DNA from 3 places in the Streptomyces sp. NBC_00986 genome. Region 2 is predicted to be linked to each of the others. Evidence: riboswitches for the same ligand, from Rfam matches in the RefSeq annotation. Region 2 holds a riboswitch; each other region holds the start of a gene.

The links. A riboswitch is a leader RNA that binds a small molecule or an ion and turns the genes downstream of it on or off. The one in region 2 is predicted to bind thiamine pyrophosphate.
Region 1: it holds a riboswitch for thiamine pyrophosphate, as region 2 does, so the genes downstream of both, OG504_RS16535 (thiamine ABC transporter substrate binding subunit) here and thiO (glycine oxidase ThiO) in region 2, are expected to answer to the same signal.
Region 3: it holds a riboswitch for thiamine pyrophosphate, as region 2 does, so the genes downstream of both, thiC (phosphomethylpyrimidine synthase ThiC) here and thiO (glycine oxidase ThiO) in region 2, are expected to answer to the same signal.

Annotation. Positions count from the first base shown of each region.
Region 1 covers NZ_CP108733.1:3,869,470-3,875,263, reverse strand. The annotation lists gene frr (ribosome recycling factor) at 1-89, shown strand, start outside; gene OG504_RS16545 (phosphatidate cytidylyltransferase) at 89-1,279, shown strand; gene rlmN (23S rRNA (adenine(2503)-C(2))-methyltransferase RlmN) at 1,388-2,494, shown strand; TPP riboswitch at 2,536-2,641, shown strand; gene OG504_RS16535 (thiamine ABC transporter substrate binding subunit) at 2,713-3,789, shown strand; gene OG504_RS16530 (ABC transporter permease) at 3,873-5,474, shown strand; gene OG504_RS16525 (ABC transporter ATP-binding protein) at 5,511-5,794, shown strand, end outside.
Region 2 covers NZ_CP108733.1:8,522,948-8,528,741, reverse strand. The annotation lists gene OG504_RS38180 (Rv2175c family DNA-binding protein) at 103-474, opposite strand; gene OG504_RS38175 (NAD(P)/FAD-dependent oxidoreductase) at 539-1,768, opposite strand; gene OG504_RS38170 (hypothetical protein) at 1,813-2,151, opposite strand; TPP riboswitch at 2,203-2,314, shown strand; gene thiO (glycine oxidase ThiO) at 2,312-3,475, shown strand; gene thiS (sulfur carrier protein ThiS) at 3,472-3,672, shown strand; gene OG504_RS38155 (thiazole synthase) at 3,676-4,470, shown strand; gene pknB (Stk1 family PASTA domain-containing Ser/Thr kinase) at 4,777-5,794, shown strand, end outside.
Region 3 covers NZ_CP108733.1:6,144,083-6,149,876, reverse strand. The annotation lists gene OG504_RS27345 (hypothetical protein) at 1-841, opposite strand, end outside; gene OG504_RS27340 (serine hydrolase domain-containing protein) at 1,048-2,280, shown strand; gene thiC (phosphomethylpyrimidine synthase ThiC) at 2,314-4,152, opposite strand; TPP riboswitch at 4,145-4,334, opposite strand; gene OG504_RS27330 (YibE/F family protein) at 4,406-5,794, shown strand, end outside.

The DNA.
Region 1 (5,794 bases), 4.7 Mb from region 2:
AGAAGGAGCTCGACGACACCACGGCGAAGTACGTCGCCCAGGTGGACGAACTCCTCAAGCACAAGGAAGCGGAGCTGCTCGAGGTCTGATGAACGACTCTTCCTGGGGGGCACCGCCACAAGCCGGGTACTGGGGGCCGTCCGACCAGGGGCCTGTCCAGGGGGCTGACCCGGCGGGTCCCACGTACGATGCGCCTGAGGCGCAGCAGACTCGCCCCATGCCCATCGTGCCCGACGAGCCCGCATACGGCGGACACCAGGATGACGACCGGGGGGCCGCTCGGCTGAGCGGCCCCTTGTTCCGCGACGAGACGCAGCAACCGCCGTACGACGTACGGCAGTCGCAGCCGTACGACCCGCGGACGCAGCCCTCTGACACGCCGCAGGCGCAGCCCTACGGGGCGGTGCCGCAGAATCCGGAGCCCATGTCCGATGTCCCGCCACCGGCGCCCGCCCCGCAGAAGAAGAGCGCGGGCCGGGACCTGGGTGCGGCCATAGGAGTCGGCGTCGGGCTCGCCGTGGTGATCGTCGCGTCCCTCTTCGTGGTGAAGGCCGCGTTCGTCGGAGTGATAGCGGTCGCCGTCGTGGTCGGTCTCTGGGAGCTCACCTCGCGGCTGCAGGAGCGCAAGGGCATCAAGGCGCCCCTCGTGCCCCTCGCGGTCGGCGGGGCGGCGATGGTCGTAGCCGGTTACGTCCGGGGCGCCGAGGGCGCCTGGGTCGCCATGGCACTCACGGCGCTCGCCGTCCTCGTCTGGCGGATGACGGAGCCGCCGGAGGGCTACCTGAAGGACGTCACGGCGGGCGTCTTCGCGGCGTTCTACGTGCCGTTCCTGGCCACGTTCGTCGCCATGATGCTCACCGCCCACGACGGCGCCTGGCGGGTCCTGACGTTCCTGCTGCTGACCGTGGTCAGCGACACCGGGGCGTACGCCGTCGGCTGGCGCTTCGGCACGCACAAGCTCGCGCCGCGCATCAGCCCCGGAAAGACCCGCGAGGGCCTGTTCGGGGCGGTGTCCTTCGCGATGGTGGCGGGCGCGCTGTGCATGCAGTTCCTGATCGACGACGGCAGCTGGTGGCAGGGCCTCGTGCTGGGCCTCGCCGTCGCGGCCAGCGCCACGCTGGGCGACCTCGGCGAGTCCATGATCAAGCGCGACCTGGGCATCAAGGACATGGGCACGCTGCTGCCGGGTCACGGCGGCATCATGGACCGCTTGGACTCGTTGCTGCCCACGGCTCCGGTGGTCTGGCTGTTGCTGGTGCTGTTCGTGGGCTCCGGCTGACAAGCCGGCCGACCCAATGAACCGCTGACCTGCGGTTCTGTACGTGAGGGGCTCGTTGTCCACAGGGCGGCGAGTCCCTCTTCGTATGTCTGCGACACTGGTAGGGCCATGCCTAAGCCCGGAGAACTCACATTCGTCGCCCCCCGCGGAGCCCAGAAGCCGCCGCGGCACCTTGCCGATCTCACGCCCGCCGAGCGCAAGGAAGCCGTCGCCGCGATCGGGGAGAAGCCGTTTCGCGCCAAGCAGCTCTCGCAGCACTACTTCGCGCGGTTCGCGCACGACCCGGCGGAGTGGACCGACATCCCCGCCGGTTCGCGCGCCAAGCTGCAAGAAGCCTTGCTCCCTGAGTTGATGACCGTCGTACGGCATCTGTCGACCGACCAGGACACCACCCGCAAGACGCTGTGGCGGCTGTTCGACGGGACGCTCGTCGAGTCCGTGCTGATGCGGTACCCGGACCGGGTCACCATGTGCATCAGCTCGCAGGCGGGTTGCGGCATGAACTGCCCGTTCTGCGCGACCGGACAGGCCGGCCTGGACCGCAATCTGTCCACCGGCGAGATCGTGCACCAGATCGTCGACGGGATGCGCGCCCTGCGCGACGGCGAGATCCCCGGCGGGCCCGCGCGGCTCTCCAACATCGTGTTCATGGGCATGGGCGAGCCTCTCGCCAACTACAAGCGGGTCGTCCAGTCGATCCGTGCCCTCACCGACCCCGAGCCGGACGGCCTCGGCCTCTCGCAGCGCGGGATCACCGTCTCGACGGTCGGCCTGGTCCCGGCGATCCACCGGTTCTCGGACGAGGGCTTCAAGTGCCGGCTCGCGATCTCGCTGCACGCGCCCGACGACGAGCTGCGCGACACCCTGGTCCCCGTGAACACGCGGTGGAAGGTGCGCGAGGTCCTCGACGCGGGCTGGGAGTACGCGGCGAAGTCGGGGCGACGGCTGTCCATCGAGTACGCGCTGATCCGCGACATCAACGACCAGGCGTGGCGCGGCGACCGGCTCGGCCGCCTCCTCAAGGGCAAGCCCGTGCACGTCAACCTCATCCCGCTGAACCCGACGCCGGGCTCGAAGTGGACCGCCTCCCGCCCCGAGGACGAGAAGGCGTTCGTCGAGGCCATCGCGGCCCACGGGGTGCCGGTCACCGTCCGGGACACCCGGGGCCAGGAGATCGACGGAGCGTGCGGCCAGCTCGCCGCCACCGAGCGGTGACCCGGTAACCTGTTCCGCGTAGTACACGCAGGTACATCTTCATATTCCGACAGGGGAGCGCCACAGCGCTGAGAGTGCGGGATTGTCCGCAGACCCTCTGAACCTCGCCCAGGTCATTCTGGGTAGGAAGTTCGGTCACCACTCTTGCTGTTGCGCCCTGCCCACGTCCTGTGGGCAGGGCCGCGTCTCTTCCTGGACACCCCAGGAGGAAAACAACCGTGCACCACACCAAGACCTTCGTGGCCGCGGCCGTCGGCCTCGGCCTCCTCACGCTCTCCGCGTGCGGCTCGTCCGACAGCGGCAGCGGCGGCGACTCCAAGACCGTCACCCTCGTCAGCCACGACTCGTGGGCCGTGTCGAAGAACGTCCTCAAGGACTTCGAGAAGCAGTCCGGCTACACGGTCAAGGTCCTCAAGGACGGCGACGCCGGTCAGGCCGTCAACAAGGCGATCCTCACCAAGGACAACCCCCAGGGCGACGTCTTCTTCGGCGTCGACAACACCCTGCTCTCCCGCGCGCTCGACAACGGCCTCTTCCAGTCCTACGACGCGAAGGGCTCCGCGCTCGTCAAGCCCGAGTACCGCGTCGACCAGACCAAGCACCGGGTCACGCCCATCGACACCGGCGACATCTGCGTCAACTACGACAAGGCCTACTTCAGCAAGCACAAGCTGACCCCGCCGACCTCCTTCGCCGACCTGGTCAAGCCCGAGTACAAGAACCTCCTCGTCACCGAGAACGCGGCCACCTCCTCGCCCGGCCTCGGCTTCCTGCTCGGCAGCGCCGCGCAGTACGGCGACGACGGCTGGCAGGGCTACTGGAAGAAGCTCAAGGCCAACGGCGTCAAGGTCGTCGACGGCTGGGAGCAGGCCTACGACCAGGAGTTCTCCGGGTCCGCCGGTGGCAAGAAGGCGGGCGGCGACCGGCCCCTCGTCGTCTCGTACGCCTCCTCGCCGCCCGCCGAGGTCATCTACGCCGACCCGAAGCCGACCACCGCGCCCACCGGGGTGTCGTACGGCACCTGCTTCCGGCAGACCGAGTACGCGGGCCTGCTCAGCAACGCGAAGAACACCAAGGGCGGCAAGGCGTTCCTCGACTTCCTGCTCACCAAGGAGTTCCAGCAGGACATGCCGCTCAACATGTTCGTCTACCCGGTGATCCAAGGCGCCCAGGTACCGCAGGAGTTCGAGCAGTACGGCCGCCAGGCCCCGGACCCCGAGACCATGGCGCCCGCGAAGATCGCCGCCGACCGGGACCAGTGGGTCAAGTCGTGGACCTCGCTCGTACTGAAGTAGCCGAAGCGGCTGAAGCAGCCGAAGCAGCTGAAGCGGCCCCGCGGAAGTCCTCCCGTAGGGGCACCGCGACGCGGCTCGGCCTCATGGCCCTGCCCGTCGCGTTCTTCGCGGTGTTCTTCGCCTACCCCGTCGCCGCGATCGTTGCGCGCGGCCTCAAAGTCGACGGCGCCTGGCAACTGGGCCGTATCGGGGATGTGTTGGTCCAGTCCGACATCCGGCACGTGCTGTGGTTCACCACCTGGCAGGCGCTCGCGTCCACCGCGCTCACGCTGCTGATCGCGCTCCCCGGCGCGTACGTCTTCGCGCGCTTCGACTTCCCGGGGAGACATGTCCTGCGGGCCGTCGTCACCGTCCCCTTCGTGCTGCCGACGGTCGTCGTCGGTACGGCCTTCCTCGCGCTCGTCGGCCGGGGCGGACTCCTGGACGACCTGTGGGGCGTACGGCTGGACACCACCGTGTGGGCCATCCTGCTCGCGCACGTCTTCTTCAACTACGCGGTCGTCGTACGGACGGTGGGCGGCCTCTGGGCCCAGCTCGACCCGCGTCAGGAGGAGGCCGCGCGGATGCTCGGCGCCTCCCGGCTGCGGGCCTGGCGGAAGGTGACGCTGCCCGCGCTCGGGCCCGCCGTGGCCGCCGCCGCGCTGATGGTCTTCCTCTTCACCTTCACCTCCTTCGGCGTGGTCCAGATCCTCGGCGGCCCGACCTTCTCGACCCTCGAAGTGGAGATCTACCGCCAGACTTCGGAGGTCTTCGACCTGTCCACGGCGGCCGTCCTGACGATCGTCCAGTTCGTGGCGGTCGGCGCGATCCTCGCCGTCCACGCCTGGACGGTACGGCGACGGGAGAGCGCCCTACGGCTCGTGGACCCGTCGGTGACCGCACGGCGCCCGCGCGGGGCCGGCCAGTGGACCCTGCTGGCCGGAGTCGTCGCATCCATCGCCGTACTGCTCCTGCTGCCGCTCGCGGTACTGGTCCAACGGTCGCTCGACACACCGGACTTCGGCTACTACCGGGCGCTGACCAATGACGACGGCGGCACCTTCCTGGTCCCGCCGATCGCCGCGATCGGCAACTCGCTGGAGTACGCCGTCGCCGCCACCGCCATCGCCGTGGTGATCGGCGGACTCGCAGCGGCTGCCCTGACCCGGCGGGATGCAGGGCGCCTGGTGCGGGGCTTCGACGCGCTGCTGATGCTGCCGCTCGGGGTGTCGGCGGTGACGGTCGGCTTCGGGTTCCTGATCTCGCTCGACAAACCCCCGGTGGATCTGCGGAGTTCATGGATCCTGGTGCCGCTCGCGCAGGCGCTGGTCGGTGTCCCCTTCGTCGTACGGACGATGCTGCCCGTGCTGCGGGCGGTGGACGGGCGGCTGCGGGAGGCGGCTGCGGTGCTCGGGGCGTCGCCGTGGCGGGTGTGGCGCGAGATCGATCTGCCGCTCGTACGGCGGGCGTTGTTGATCGCCGCCGGGTTCGCGTTCGCGGTGTCGCTCGGGGAGTTCGGGGCGACCGTGTTCATCGCCCGCCCCGACAATCCGACCCTGCCGGTCGCGGTGGCCCGGCTGCTGTCCCGGCCCGGTGATCTCAACTACGGCCAGGCGATGGCCCTTTCGACGATTCTGATGGTGGTGTGCGCGGTGGCCCTGCTGGTCCTTGAGCGGCTGCGCACCGACCGGACGGGGGAGTTCTAGATGCCGCCGAACATGCCGCCGAGCGTGCCATCGGACATGCCGCCGAGCGTGCCGCAGAACAGGCCGCTGCTGAGCCTTGAGGACGCGACCGTACGGTTCGGCGGGCGCCTGGTGCTGGACGCGGTCGACCTCGGGGTTGCCGAGCACGAGATCGTGTGTGTGCTCGGACCCAGCGGCAGCGGCAAGTCGACGCTGTTGCGGGCGGTGGCCGGGCTCCAACCCCTGGACGCCGGGCGGGTGTTGCTGGACGACCGGGATCAGTCGGGCGTGCCCGCGCACAAGCGCGGAGTGGGTCTGATGTTCCAGGATCACCAGCTGTT
Region 2 (5,794 bases):
TGTCCTGCTGGTCGTGTGGTGGTGTCGTGCACGGGCCGCGGGCGGGGCCTTCTCAGGCAGGCCCTCGCGTCGCCGCGGCCCGTGCAACCTAGGTCGTGCGGGTCAGACGGCGAGCGCCTGGGCGCGGCGCTTCACCTCCGTGCCGCGATTCTCGCTCAGGGCCTGCGCGGGGGTGCCGGGCAGGCTGGGGTCGGGGGTGAAGAGCCATTCGAGCATCTCTTCGTCGGAGAAGCCGTCGTCCCGCAGGAGCGTCAGGGTCCCCGTGAGGCCCTTGACGACCTTCTGCTCGGCCCCGTCGATGAAGGCGGCGGGGACGTGCAGCGCGCGGTTCTCACCACGGCGTACGGCGATGACTTGGCCGTCCTTGACCAGCTGCCGCACGCGTGTCACCTCGACATCGAGCATCTCTGCGATGTCGGGCAGCGTGAGCCAGGCGGGGACGAGAGCATCGATCTTTGCGTCAATCTCGGTCACGTAAACAGCGTGCCATCCCGGACTGACAGTCGGAAGTCGGGCCGGTCCGACCCGGGGGGACGAACTAGGCGATAGCCGCCTTCATCGGGAGAGAAGCATCCGCCAGCAGCGCGTGATCCATCGGCGTGGCCGACTCGATCAGGCGGCGGCCCTGGGCCAGGTCACGGGGTCGGCCGACCGCCAGGAGGGCCACCAGACGGTCCCCGCGCAGCCAGCAGACGCTCCACGCCGGGGTGGCCGGGTCGCCGCGCCACAGGGTGGTGTCGGCGGACGCGTGGTGACCGGCGTACTGGACGAAGCGGCCGAACTGCTCCGACCAGAAGTACGGCACCGGGTCGTACACCGCCGGGCTCTCCCCCACGATGTTCGCGGCGACCGTGCGCGGGCCCTGGAGGGCGTTGTCCCAGTGATGGACCAGAAGTCGCTCGCCATACCTTCCCGAAGGGAAGGAGGCGCAGTCGCCGACCGCGTACACGTCCGGCACCGAGGTGCGCAGCCCGGCGTCGGCCAGGACCTCGCGGTGCGCGCCCAGTTCGATGCCGGAGCCCGCAAGCCAGGCGGTGGCGGGGCGGGCGCCGATGCCGACCACGACGGCGCCCGCGGGCAGCCGGGTGCCGTCGTCGAGGACCACCTCGCCGGGTTCGACGTGCGCCACGCGTGCGTGCGTCCGCAGTGTGGCTCCGGCGGCGGCGTACCAGGCTGCCATCGGCGCGGCCACCTCGGCGGGCAGCGCCCCCGCGAGCGGCCGGTCGGCTGCTTCTACGACGGTCACCGCGCAGCCCGCCTCTCGCGCGGCGGTGGCGAACTCGGCGCCGATCCAGCCCGCGCCGACGACCACGATGTCGTGCTGCCGCGCGAGCACCGGGCGCAGCCGCTCGGCATCGTCCAGGGTGCGCAGCAGATGCACTCCGGGGATGCCGTCGGCGCCCGGCAGCCGGATCGGTTCGGCACCGGTGGCGAGCACGAGGACGTCGTAGGGCACCGGGCCCTCGGCGGTGTCCAGTTCGTGGTCGGCGGGGCGCACGCCCACCACCTCGCGCCCCAGCTGCACCTCGATGCCGAGCGCCTCGAAGTCGACGTCGAAGGCGGAGCCCTCGGCCTTGCCGAGCAGGACGGCCTTGGAGAGCGGGGGCCGGTCGTAGGGCTGATGGGGTTCCGCGCCGATCAGGGTGACGGTGCCGGTGAAGCCCTGCTCCCGTAGCGCGACCGCGGTCTGCACCCCGGCCATGCCCGCGCCGACGACGACCACGCGCCGCCCTGCCACCGTGCCCTGGTCCCGCGTCTGCTCGCTCACTCGATCACCATAGACACCTGACAATTTGTCAGTCAGCGGGCGCGTCAGGTGACCTGTTCCACAACGCTGGTCCCGTTTCCCTCCCGGGACTCCCACTCCCAGGTCTCGTCGAGGCGAATGCGGCCGTCGGGCAGCTCGACCACGTCGGACACGCAGTGCCCGCTGGACGTCATCCCGTCGGTCTTCAACTGCACGTACCGGAAGTCGATCCGGTCCCCCGCGCGCGTGCCGACGAGACGCCCCCGTACGACGTCGCCGCCCGCGTACTCGGCCCAGATCTCGCCGTCCTGCTCGTGGTACGTGAACCGGGTGCGGGTGCCGACCTGACCTGGGGCCTGGTCCGCGACGGGGGCGAGGACGAGACCGTCGAGCGAGCGGGCCATGGACAGAGGCTCCCTTACTGGCACACAGGGCACGGGCTAGGGTGGCAAACGTAAAGCACTCGCGGGAGTCCGGGCGTACCGGGCTGAGAGGGAGGCTGGCGGCCTCCGACCGTACGAACCTGATCCGGGTCATGCCGGCGAAGGGAGGGGCTGGACGCCCATGCCTGCACACACCTCAGACGTCCTCGTCGTCGGGGGCGGGATCATCGGCCTGGTCACGGCCTGGCGCGCGGCCCAACGCGGCTTCTCCACAGCCGTGGTGGACCCGGAGCCGGGCGGCGGGGCCGCCCAGGTGGCCGCCGGGATGCTGGCCGCCGTCACCGAACTCCACTACGGCGAACAGACCCTGCTCGCCCTCAACCTCGCCTCGGCGCACCGCTACCCGGACTTCGCGGCCGAGCTGACCGACCTCACCGGCCTCGACCTCGGCTACCGCCGCTGCGGCACGCTGGCCGTCGCCCTGGACGCCGACGACCGCGCCCATCTGCGTGAACTGCACGCCCTGCAGCACCAGTCGGGGCTCGACTCCGAGTGGCTGTCGGGGCGCGAGTGCCGTCGCCTGGAGCCGATGCTCGCGCCGGGCGTGCGCGGGGGGCTCAGAGTCGACGGGGACCACCAGGTCGACCCGCGGCGGCTGGCGGGCGCGCTGGTGGCCGCCTGCGAGCGTGCCGGGGTCGTCTTCCACCGGACCTGGGTCGAGCGGCTCACGGTCGCGCGGGACCGCGCCACGGGGGTCGTCACGCGCGAGGACGAGGTGCTCGGCACGGACCAAGTCGTGCTCGCGGGCGGCAGCCTCAGCGGGCAGCTGCAGGGGATCCCTGCCGACGTCCTGCCGCCCGTACGGCCCGTGAAGGGGCAGGTGCTGCGGCTGACCGTGCCCGAGCGTCACGCGCCGTTCCTGAGCCGGACCGTGCGGGCCGTGGTGCGTGGCAGCCAGGTGTACCTCGTGCCGCGCGAGAACGGCGAGCTGGTCGTCGGCGCGACCAGCGAGGAACTGGGCTGGGACACGACCGTCACGGCCGGCGGTGTCTACGAACTGCTGCGCGACGCCCACGAGTTGGTCCCCGGGATCACCGAACTGCCGCTCACCGAGACCCGGGCCGGACTACGCCCGGGGTCCCCCGACAACGCGCCGCTGCTCGGCCCGACCGCGCTTCCGGGACTGCTGCTGGCCACCGGGCACTACCGCAACGGTGTGCTGCTGACCCCGGTCACCGGCGACGCCCTGGCGCACGCCCTGAGCACCGGTGAACTCCCGGACGAGGCACGCCCGTTCACCCCGAAGCGGTTCGCCCGCACGCACCTCGTGGAGCAGCCCGCATGAATATCTCCGTCAACGGCGAGCACCAGGAGATCGCTCCCGGCACGCCCCTCGACGTACTCGTACGGTCCCTCACCCCGGCCCCCTCCGGAGTGGCCGCCGCCCTCAACGAAACCGTCGTCCCGCGCGCGGAGTGGACATCGACCTCCCTCTCCGAGGGAGACCGCGTCGAGGTCCTCACCGCCGTCCAAGGAGGCTGACCCATGGCCGACGACCCCTTCGTCCTCGGTGGTACGTCCTTCACGTCCCGGCTGATCATGGGCACCGGGGGCGCCCCCAGCCTCGACGTCCTGGAGCGCGCGCTGGTGGCCTCCGGTACGGAGCTGACGACGGTCGCGATGCGGCGCGTCAACGCTTCCGTGCACGGCTCGGTGCTGTCCGTGCTGGAGCGGCTCGGTATCCGGGTGCTGCCCAACACCGCGGGCTGTTTCACGGCGGGCGAGGCCGTGTTGACGGCGCGGTTGGCGCGGGAGGCCCTGGGGACCTCGCTGATCAAGCTCGAAGTGATCGCGGACGAGCGCACGTTGCTGCCGGACCCGATCGAACTCCTCGACGCCGCCGAGACGTTGGTCGACGACGGGTTCACGGTGCTGCCGTACACGAACGACGATCCCGTGCTGGCGCGGAAGCTGGAGGACGTCGGGTGTGCGGCGATCATGCCGCTCGGGTCGCCGATCGGTTCCGGGCTCGGGATCCGCAACCCGCACAACTTCCAGTTGATCACCGGGCACGCGCGTGTGCCGGTGATTCTGGACGCGGGGGCGGGTACGGCGTCCGACGCGGCGTTCGCGATGGAGCTGGGGTGTGCCGGTGTGATGCTTGCCTCGGCGGTGACGCGGGCGCAGGAGCCGGTGTTGATGGCCTCCGCGATGCGCGGCGCGGTGGAGGCGGGGCGGCTGGCGTTCCGGGCGGGGCGTATCCCCCGCCGGCATTTCGCCTCGGCGTCCTCTCCTGCGGAGGGCCTGGCGGTACTGGATCCCGAACGACCCGCTTTCTAGGCACCCTGCACCGCACTTCCGCCTCGTCTCCCACTCGCGCACCACCCGTTTCCGGTCGGCCAAGAGGTGAACCACTCCCGTGGGGGTCCCCGCCGTCGGCGGCTGCCGGTAGGCGGTCGGCCGCGTGGAACTTCGCGGAGGGTCCCGGCTGCCGCTGGGCGGCCGGTCGTCACCCGTGCTCCGCCTCACAGGCCGGCCGTAGACACCCGCCCCACCATGAGGTATCCGTCACAGGTCGGCTGCAGTACCGCCTCGAAACCGGGCGAAAGGGCCGTGCTTTCAGCCCTGGCTCGTACACTCACCTGCGTGGATACGACCCTTCATGACCCTCTCGTCGGGCAGTTGCTCGACGGCCGCTATCGCGTCGACGCGCGGATCGCCGTCGGCGGGATGGCCACGGTCTACCGGGCCGTGGACACCCGCCTGGACCGGGTTCTCGCGCTCAAGGTGATGCACCCGACGCTGGCGGCCGACGGCCACTTCGTGGACCGGTTCATCCGCGAGGCGAAGTCCGTGGCGCGGCTGGCGCATCCGAACGTGGTGCAGGTCTTCGACCAGGGCGCCGACCGGTCGTACGTCTATCTGGCGATGGAGTACGTCGCCGGCTGCACCCTGCGGGACGTGCTGCGCGAGCGCGGGGCGCTGCAGCCCCGCGCCGCCCTGGACATTCTGGAGCCGGTGCTGGCCGCGCTCGGTGCCGCGCACCGGGCCGGGTTCGTGCACCGGGACATGAAGCCGGAGAACGTGCTCATAGGGGACGACGGCCGGGTCAAGGTCGCCGACTTCGGGCTGGTCAGGTCCGTGGACACGGTCACCAGCACCACGGGGTCCGTGCTCGGCACGGTGTCGTATCTCGCGCCGGAGCAGATCGAGGGCACCACCGCCGACCCCCGGGTCGACGTGTACGCGTGCGGTGTCGTCCTCTACGAGATGCTCACCGGCCAGAAGCCGCACGACGGGGACTCCGCCGCGGTCGTGCTCTACAAGCACCTGCACGAGGACGTCCCGCCGCCCTCGGCCGTCGTGCCGGGGCTGGCGTACGAGCTGGACGAGCTGGTCGCCACCTCCACCGCGCGCACCCCGGACCTGCGGCCGTACGACGCGGTCGCGCTGTTCGGTCTGGTCCGCGAGGCGCGGGCGGGGCTGAGCGACGGGCAGCTGGACGCGGTGCCGCCGCAGGCGCTGACCTCGGAGTATCCCAACGCCGAGAACCGTACGAGTGTGATCCCGCGCTCGCTGACCGTGCCGCGTCCGCTGCCCGTCAACGAGGACGACGAGCCCGGTGACCCGTTCAACCGGACCAGCCGGTTCGAGAGCGGGCCGC
Region 3 (5,794 bases), 2.4 Mb from region 2:
ACGCCCCCGTCGTGACATCGATCAGCCGGGGATGCCCGTACAGCGAGACGAGCGTGTCACCCCGCGGGATCAGCGTGCCGATGTGGAAGTCGACCCTGTTGCGATGCACCCACCGCTTCTCGGAGAGCGACCACACGCCCAGCTGCCGTTGGCCCAGGCCTTCGGTCTCCGCGCTCTCCTCCTGGTCGACGAACTCCTCCCCGGTCGCCACCGCCACCCGGTCACCGTCGATCCAGCAGGCCGAGATCACCTCGGAACTGTTGCCCGGGTTGAAGGACGGCACGCCACGGCCGTCGAGCAGAGCGGGATCCCTCAACACCCTTTCCAGCTCGAAGACTTCGACGATCCCGTACGGATGCCACAGCCAGCCCGCCGACAACAGATGAGTCCCACCCGGAGACACCGCCAGCCGCGAGTGGAAGACGTCGTTCCGCGTACGGTCGCCGACCGTGAGCCGTTCTCCCGATTCCGCGTCCTCGATCTGGAGGAGGTCGTACTCGTCCGGGCAGTGCACCAGCACCTCACGGCCGTCCCGCAGCACCCCGAGGGCGACCGGATAGTCGAAGTCCGGGGCGTAGTCGTCATTGCGCTCCAGCTCACGGACCGTCCGATCGCCCTCCAGCAACAGTGCCCCGGTGCCCCGCTCGTCGTAGACCACGGTGAAGCGGCCGGACGGAGAGCTGACGCTCCGGTCGAACGAATACCCATGATCGTCCGAGACCTGGCGCTCCACACCATCAGGCCCCCACCGCCGACCACCCACGACGTCCACCAGATCATCGCCGTCCCACGCCAGCGACTGCGCCTCGTCCGTCACCTGCAGAAGATTCACGGTCCCCATCCCCCAGTCCCCCGACCCACGACAACACTCCTCCGAAACCACTCAACCCCCTGGACCAGAGCCAATCAACGGGGGGTGAACCCGTAGTTCGCACGGGGGCCAGGTGCACCCCTCATCCGGAGGACAGTCCCATCCCCTCGCTCCGGCGGATCCGGTTGGCTGGTGATCGTCACCGACCGAGAACCAGAGCACCGGGGGATACGACCATGCAGATGCCGTCGTCGAAGAAGGCCGGCGCCGCCGCGCTGGCAGCAGCCCTGCTGGCGCTGGGCTCACCCCTGGCCGCGACCGCCGCCACCGCCGGGCACACGACGCCGAGGCCGTCGTCCTACACCGAGCACACACTCCGCCAAGACCTCGCAGCCGTACGGAAGTCCGGCGGCGACGACGTGAACGTGCTGGCCAGGGTCGACGGACCGAACGGCCCGCCGCTCATGGCCCGCATCGGCACCCGCACCGCCGGCTCCACGGACCCGATCCCCTGGAACTCCCACTTCCGCGTGGCCAGCACGACGAAGACGTTCGTGGCGACCGTGGTCCTGCAACTCGTCGCGGAGAAGCGCCTGTCGCTGGACGACACCGTCGAGCACTGGCTGCCGGGGGTCGTCTCGGGCAACGGCAACGACGGCAGCCGCATCACCGTCCGCGACCTGCTCCGCCAGACCAGCGGCGTGTACGACTACATCGACGACCCGGAGATCCAGGACCAGCTGATCAACCACTTCGACGAGAACCGCTACAACGCCACCCCCACGGCCGACCTGGTCGCGGTGGCGATGGAGCACCGGCCGGTGTTCGTCCCGCAGCCGGGCGGAGCCACCCGCTGGGCGTACTCCAACACCAACTACCTGCTGGCCGGGATGATCGCCGAGAAGGCCGGCGGCGCGAGCTGGCAGGACCTGGTCGAGCACCGGATCATCGCGAAGCTCGGACTGCGCAACACCTCCGTTCCCGGGCTCAACCCGTTCCTTCCCGACCCGCACGTGAACACGTACCTGACGACCGCCGACGGCAAGCGTCTCGACGTCACCGAGCACAGCTACCAGCACACCGCCGACTCCGGTGTGGTGAGCACCACCGCCGACCTGAACACCTTCTTCCGCGCCCTGGCCGACGGCCGGTTGCTCCCCGCCGAGCAGTGGCGCGAGATGCGGCAGACCGTCGCGCGGAACGACGACCCGGAGGACGTGGCCGAGATACCCGAGGGCACCTACGGCCTCGGCCTCCGCAAGATCCCGCTGACCTGCGGCGGCTTCTACTACATGCACGAGGGTGACGGCGTGGGCGTCAACACCCGCCCCGCGGTGAGCGCGGACGGCAGGCGCGCGGTGACGGTCTCCATCACGACCACCACCGCACCGCCGGACCTGGCCGCCCTCAACCGCGCGACGGACACCCTCGTCGACCACGCCCTGTGCGCGCAGCCCGCCGAGAACTGACGGAGAACTGACCGAGAGCCGGGCCGGTCGTCGTCAGTCGGCGATCGGCAGGTACACCCGGTTGCCCGCCGCCGCGAACTCCTTCGACTTCTGTTCCATCCCGATCTCGATCTCCTCCCGACTCCCGCCGTGCTCACGGCGGATGTCGTGGGAGATCTTCATCGAGCAGAACTTCGGCCCGCACATCGAGCAGAAGTGAGCGGTCTTGGCGGGCTCGGCCGGAAGCGTCTCGTCGTGGAACTCCCGTGCCGTGTCCGGGTCGAGGGCCAGGTTGAACTGGTCCTCCCAGCGGAACTCGAAGCGGGCGTCGGACAGCGCGTCATCCCACTCCTGTGCACCTGGGTGCCCCTTGGCGAGGTCGGCTGCGTGGGCGGCGATCTTGTAGGTGATGACGCCGGTCTTGACGTCGTCACGATTAGGCAGGCCCAAGTGCTCCTTGGGCGTGACGTAGCAGAGCATGGCCGTGCCCCACCAGGCGATCATCGCGGCACCGATGCCAGAAGTGATGTGGTCGTACGCAGGCGCGACGTCCGTCGTCAGCGGGCCGAGCGTATAGAACGGAGCTTCATCACAGATCTCCTGCTGAAGGTCGATGTTCTCCTTGATCTTGTGCATCGGGACATGTCCCGGGCCCTCGATCATGGTCTGTACGTTGAAACGCTTCGCGATCGTGTTGAGTTCCCCGAGCGTCCGCAATTCCGCGAACTGTGCCTCGTCGTTGGCGTCCGCGATCGAGCCCGGCCGCAGGCCGTCGCCGAGCGAGTACGTGACGTCGTAGGCGGCGAGGATCTCGCACAGTTCCTCGAAGTTCTCGTACAGGAACGATTCCTTGTGGTGCGCAAGGCACCAGGCCGCCATGATCGAGCCGCCGCGCGAGACGATGCCCGTCTTGCGGTTCGCCGTCAGCGGTACGAACGGCAGCCGCACGCCCGCGTGAACGGTCATGTAGTCCACGCCCTGTTCGGCCTGTTCGACGACCGTGTCCTTGTAGATCTCCCAGGTCAGCTCCTCGGCGCGGCCGTCGACCTTTTCGAGCGCCTGATAGAGCGGCACCGTGCCGATGGGAACGGGGGAGTTGCGCAGCACCCACTCGCGCGTGGTGTGGATATTGCGGCCGGTGGAGAGGTCCATGACCGTGTCGGCGCCCCAACGCGTCGCCCAGGTCATCTTCTCGACCTCCTCCTCGATGGAGGAAGTGACCGCGGAATTGCCGATGTTGGCGTTGACCTTCACCAGGAACCGCTTGCCGATGATCATCGGCTCGATCTCCGGATGGTTCACGTTGGCCGGCAGCACCGCCCGCCCGGCCGCGATCTCCTCCCGGACCACCTCGGGCGAGACCTTCTCCCGTACGGCCACGAACTCCATCTCGGGCGTGATCTCACCCCGCCGTGCATAGGCGAGTTGAGTGACCGCCGTGCCGTCCCGACCGCGCCGCGGCTGACGCGGCCGCCCGGGGAACACCGCGTCGAGGTTGCGCAGTCCGCCGCGCGGTGAGGTGTGCTTGATCCCGTCGTCCTCGGGGCGGACGGGACGGCCCGCGTATTCCTCGGTGTCGCCGCGCGCGATGATCCAGTTCTCCCGCAGCGGCGCCAGCCCCCGGCGGACGTCGGTGTCGACGAGCGGATCGGTGTACGGGCCGGAGGTGTCGTACAGCGTCACGGACTGCCCGTTGGTGAGGTGCACCTGACGGACCGGCACCCGCAGATCGGGGCGCGAGCCCGCGACATACCCCTTGTGCCAGCCGATGGACTTCCCGACCTCCGTCGGCTTTGCGGCCGCCGTGGGCTGTTCGGCCCGTGCGGACTTCTCGCCCGGAACGGGCTGTTCGTCCTGGCTGGAGGCAGGCGTGCGTGCGTCCTTGTTGGTCATGAGACCTACTCCCTACGCCGGCATTACCCGGTAACAGGTTCGGCGGTCGACGCAGCGGCTTCCGTCAGCCGATGTTTCATGTGAAACATCACTCGATACAGGTGACGTTTCCCGTGAAACATCGCAGAGACGAAGGTCAGCGCCCTCTCAGCCCGGTGCTCCGAGCTCCCGCGTGTGCAAAGGTGCCTCCACGCTAGCGTCATAAGTGGCGCGGTGAACAGTGGGCCTCCGGCGTTCTTGCGATGATCGGGCGGTGACCACGACACAGCAGCCCCCGTACCCGCCGACCGGGCCGCCGCATGGCCACGACCAGGGATCCGGCGACGAGCACGGGTCCGGTTCCGGGCACGACCACGGACCGGGTGGGGACGGCGGGCACGGTTCCGGCGCGGACGGTGGTCACGGTTCCGGTGGAGGCGGCGGGCACGGTCATTCACACAGCCACGGCCCGGCCGCGCCCGTCTCCCGGCATCTGCGGAAGGTCATCGCGGCGATCCTGATCCCGTTCACGGTGGCGGTCGTCGTCGGCATGGTGGTGCTGTGGCCCGGCGGCGCCCCGTCGCACAAGCGCACCGGGGTCGGCTTCGACCGGCAGACACAGCAGGCGACGGTCACCAAGGTCGTCAGCGTGAGCTGCGCGTCGGTGAACGCCTCGGGCGGGGGCTCGACCGGGGACACCTCCACCGCCGAGGGCTCCTCCGCGGCACAGGAGGCGGCCGGCACCTGCAAGAAGGCCACGGTCACGGTCTCCACGGGCAAGGACAAGGGCCGTACGTTCACGGAGATCGTCCAGCCCGACCAGTCACGGCAGTTGCATCAGGGCGAGAAGGTCGTGGTCGCGTACGAGCCCTCCGCGCCCAGGGATCTGCAGTACTCCGTCACGGACGTGAACCGTAAGTTCCCGATGGCACTGCTCGCCGGGATCTTCGCGCTGGCCGTCGTGGTGGTGGGCCGGCTGCGCGGTGTCATGGCGCTGATCGCGCTGGCCATCAGCTTCATGATCCTGAACTTCTTCATCCTGCCCGCGATCCTGCACGGCTCGAACCCGCTGATCGTGGCGGTGGTCGGATCGAGCGCCATCATGCTGATCGCCCTCTACATGTGCCACGGCCTGTCGGCCCGTACGTCGGTGGCGGTGCTCGGCACCCTGATGTCGCTGGTGCTGATCGGCGTCCTGGGCTCGGTGTTCATCGGGTGGGCCGCGCTGACCGGGAACACGGACGACAACACGGGCCTGATCCACGGCCTGTACCCGTCGATCGACATGAGCGGTCTGCTGCTCGCCGGCGTCATCATCGGCTCGCTCGGCGTGCTCGACGATGTGACGGTCACCCAGACATCGGCGGTCTGGGAGCTGCACGAGGCCAACCCCTCGATGGGCTGGCGCGGGCTGTACCGCGCCGGCATCCGCATCGGCCGCGACCACATCGCGTCGGTCGTCAACACGCTCGTCCTCGCCTACGCGGGCGCCGCACTGCCCCTGTTGCTGCTCTTCTCCATCGCGCAGAGCAGCGTGGGCGCGGTCGCCAACAGTGAGTTGGTCGCCGAGGAGATCGTGCGCACGCTGGTGGGTTCGATCGGCCTGGTCGCGTCGGTACCGGTCACCACGGCCCTCGCGGCCCTGGTCGTCTCGGCGGACCGA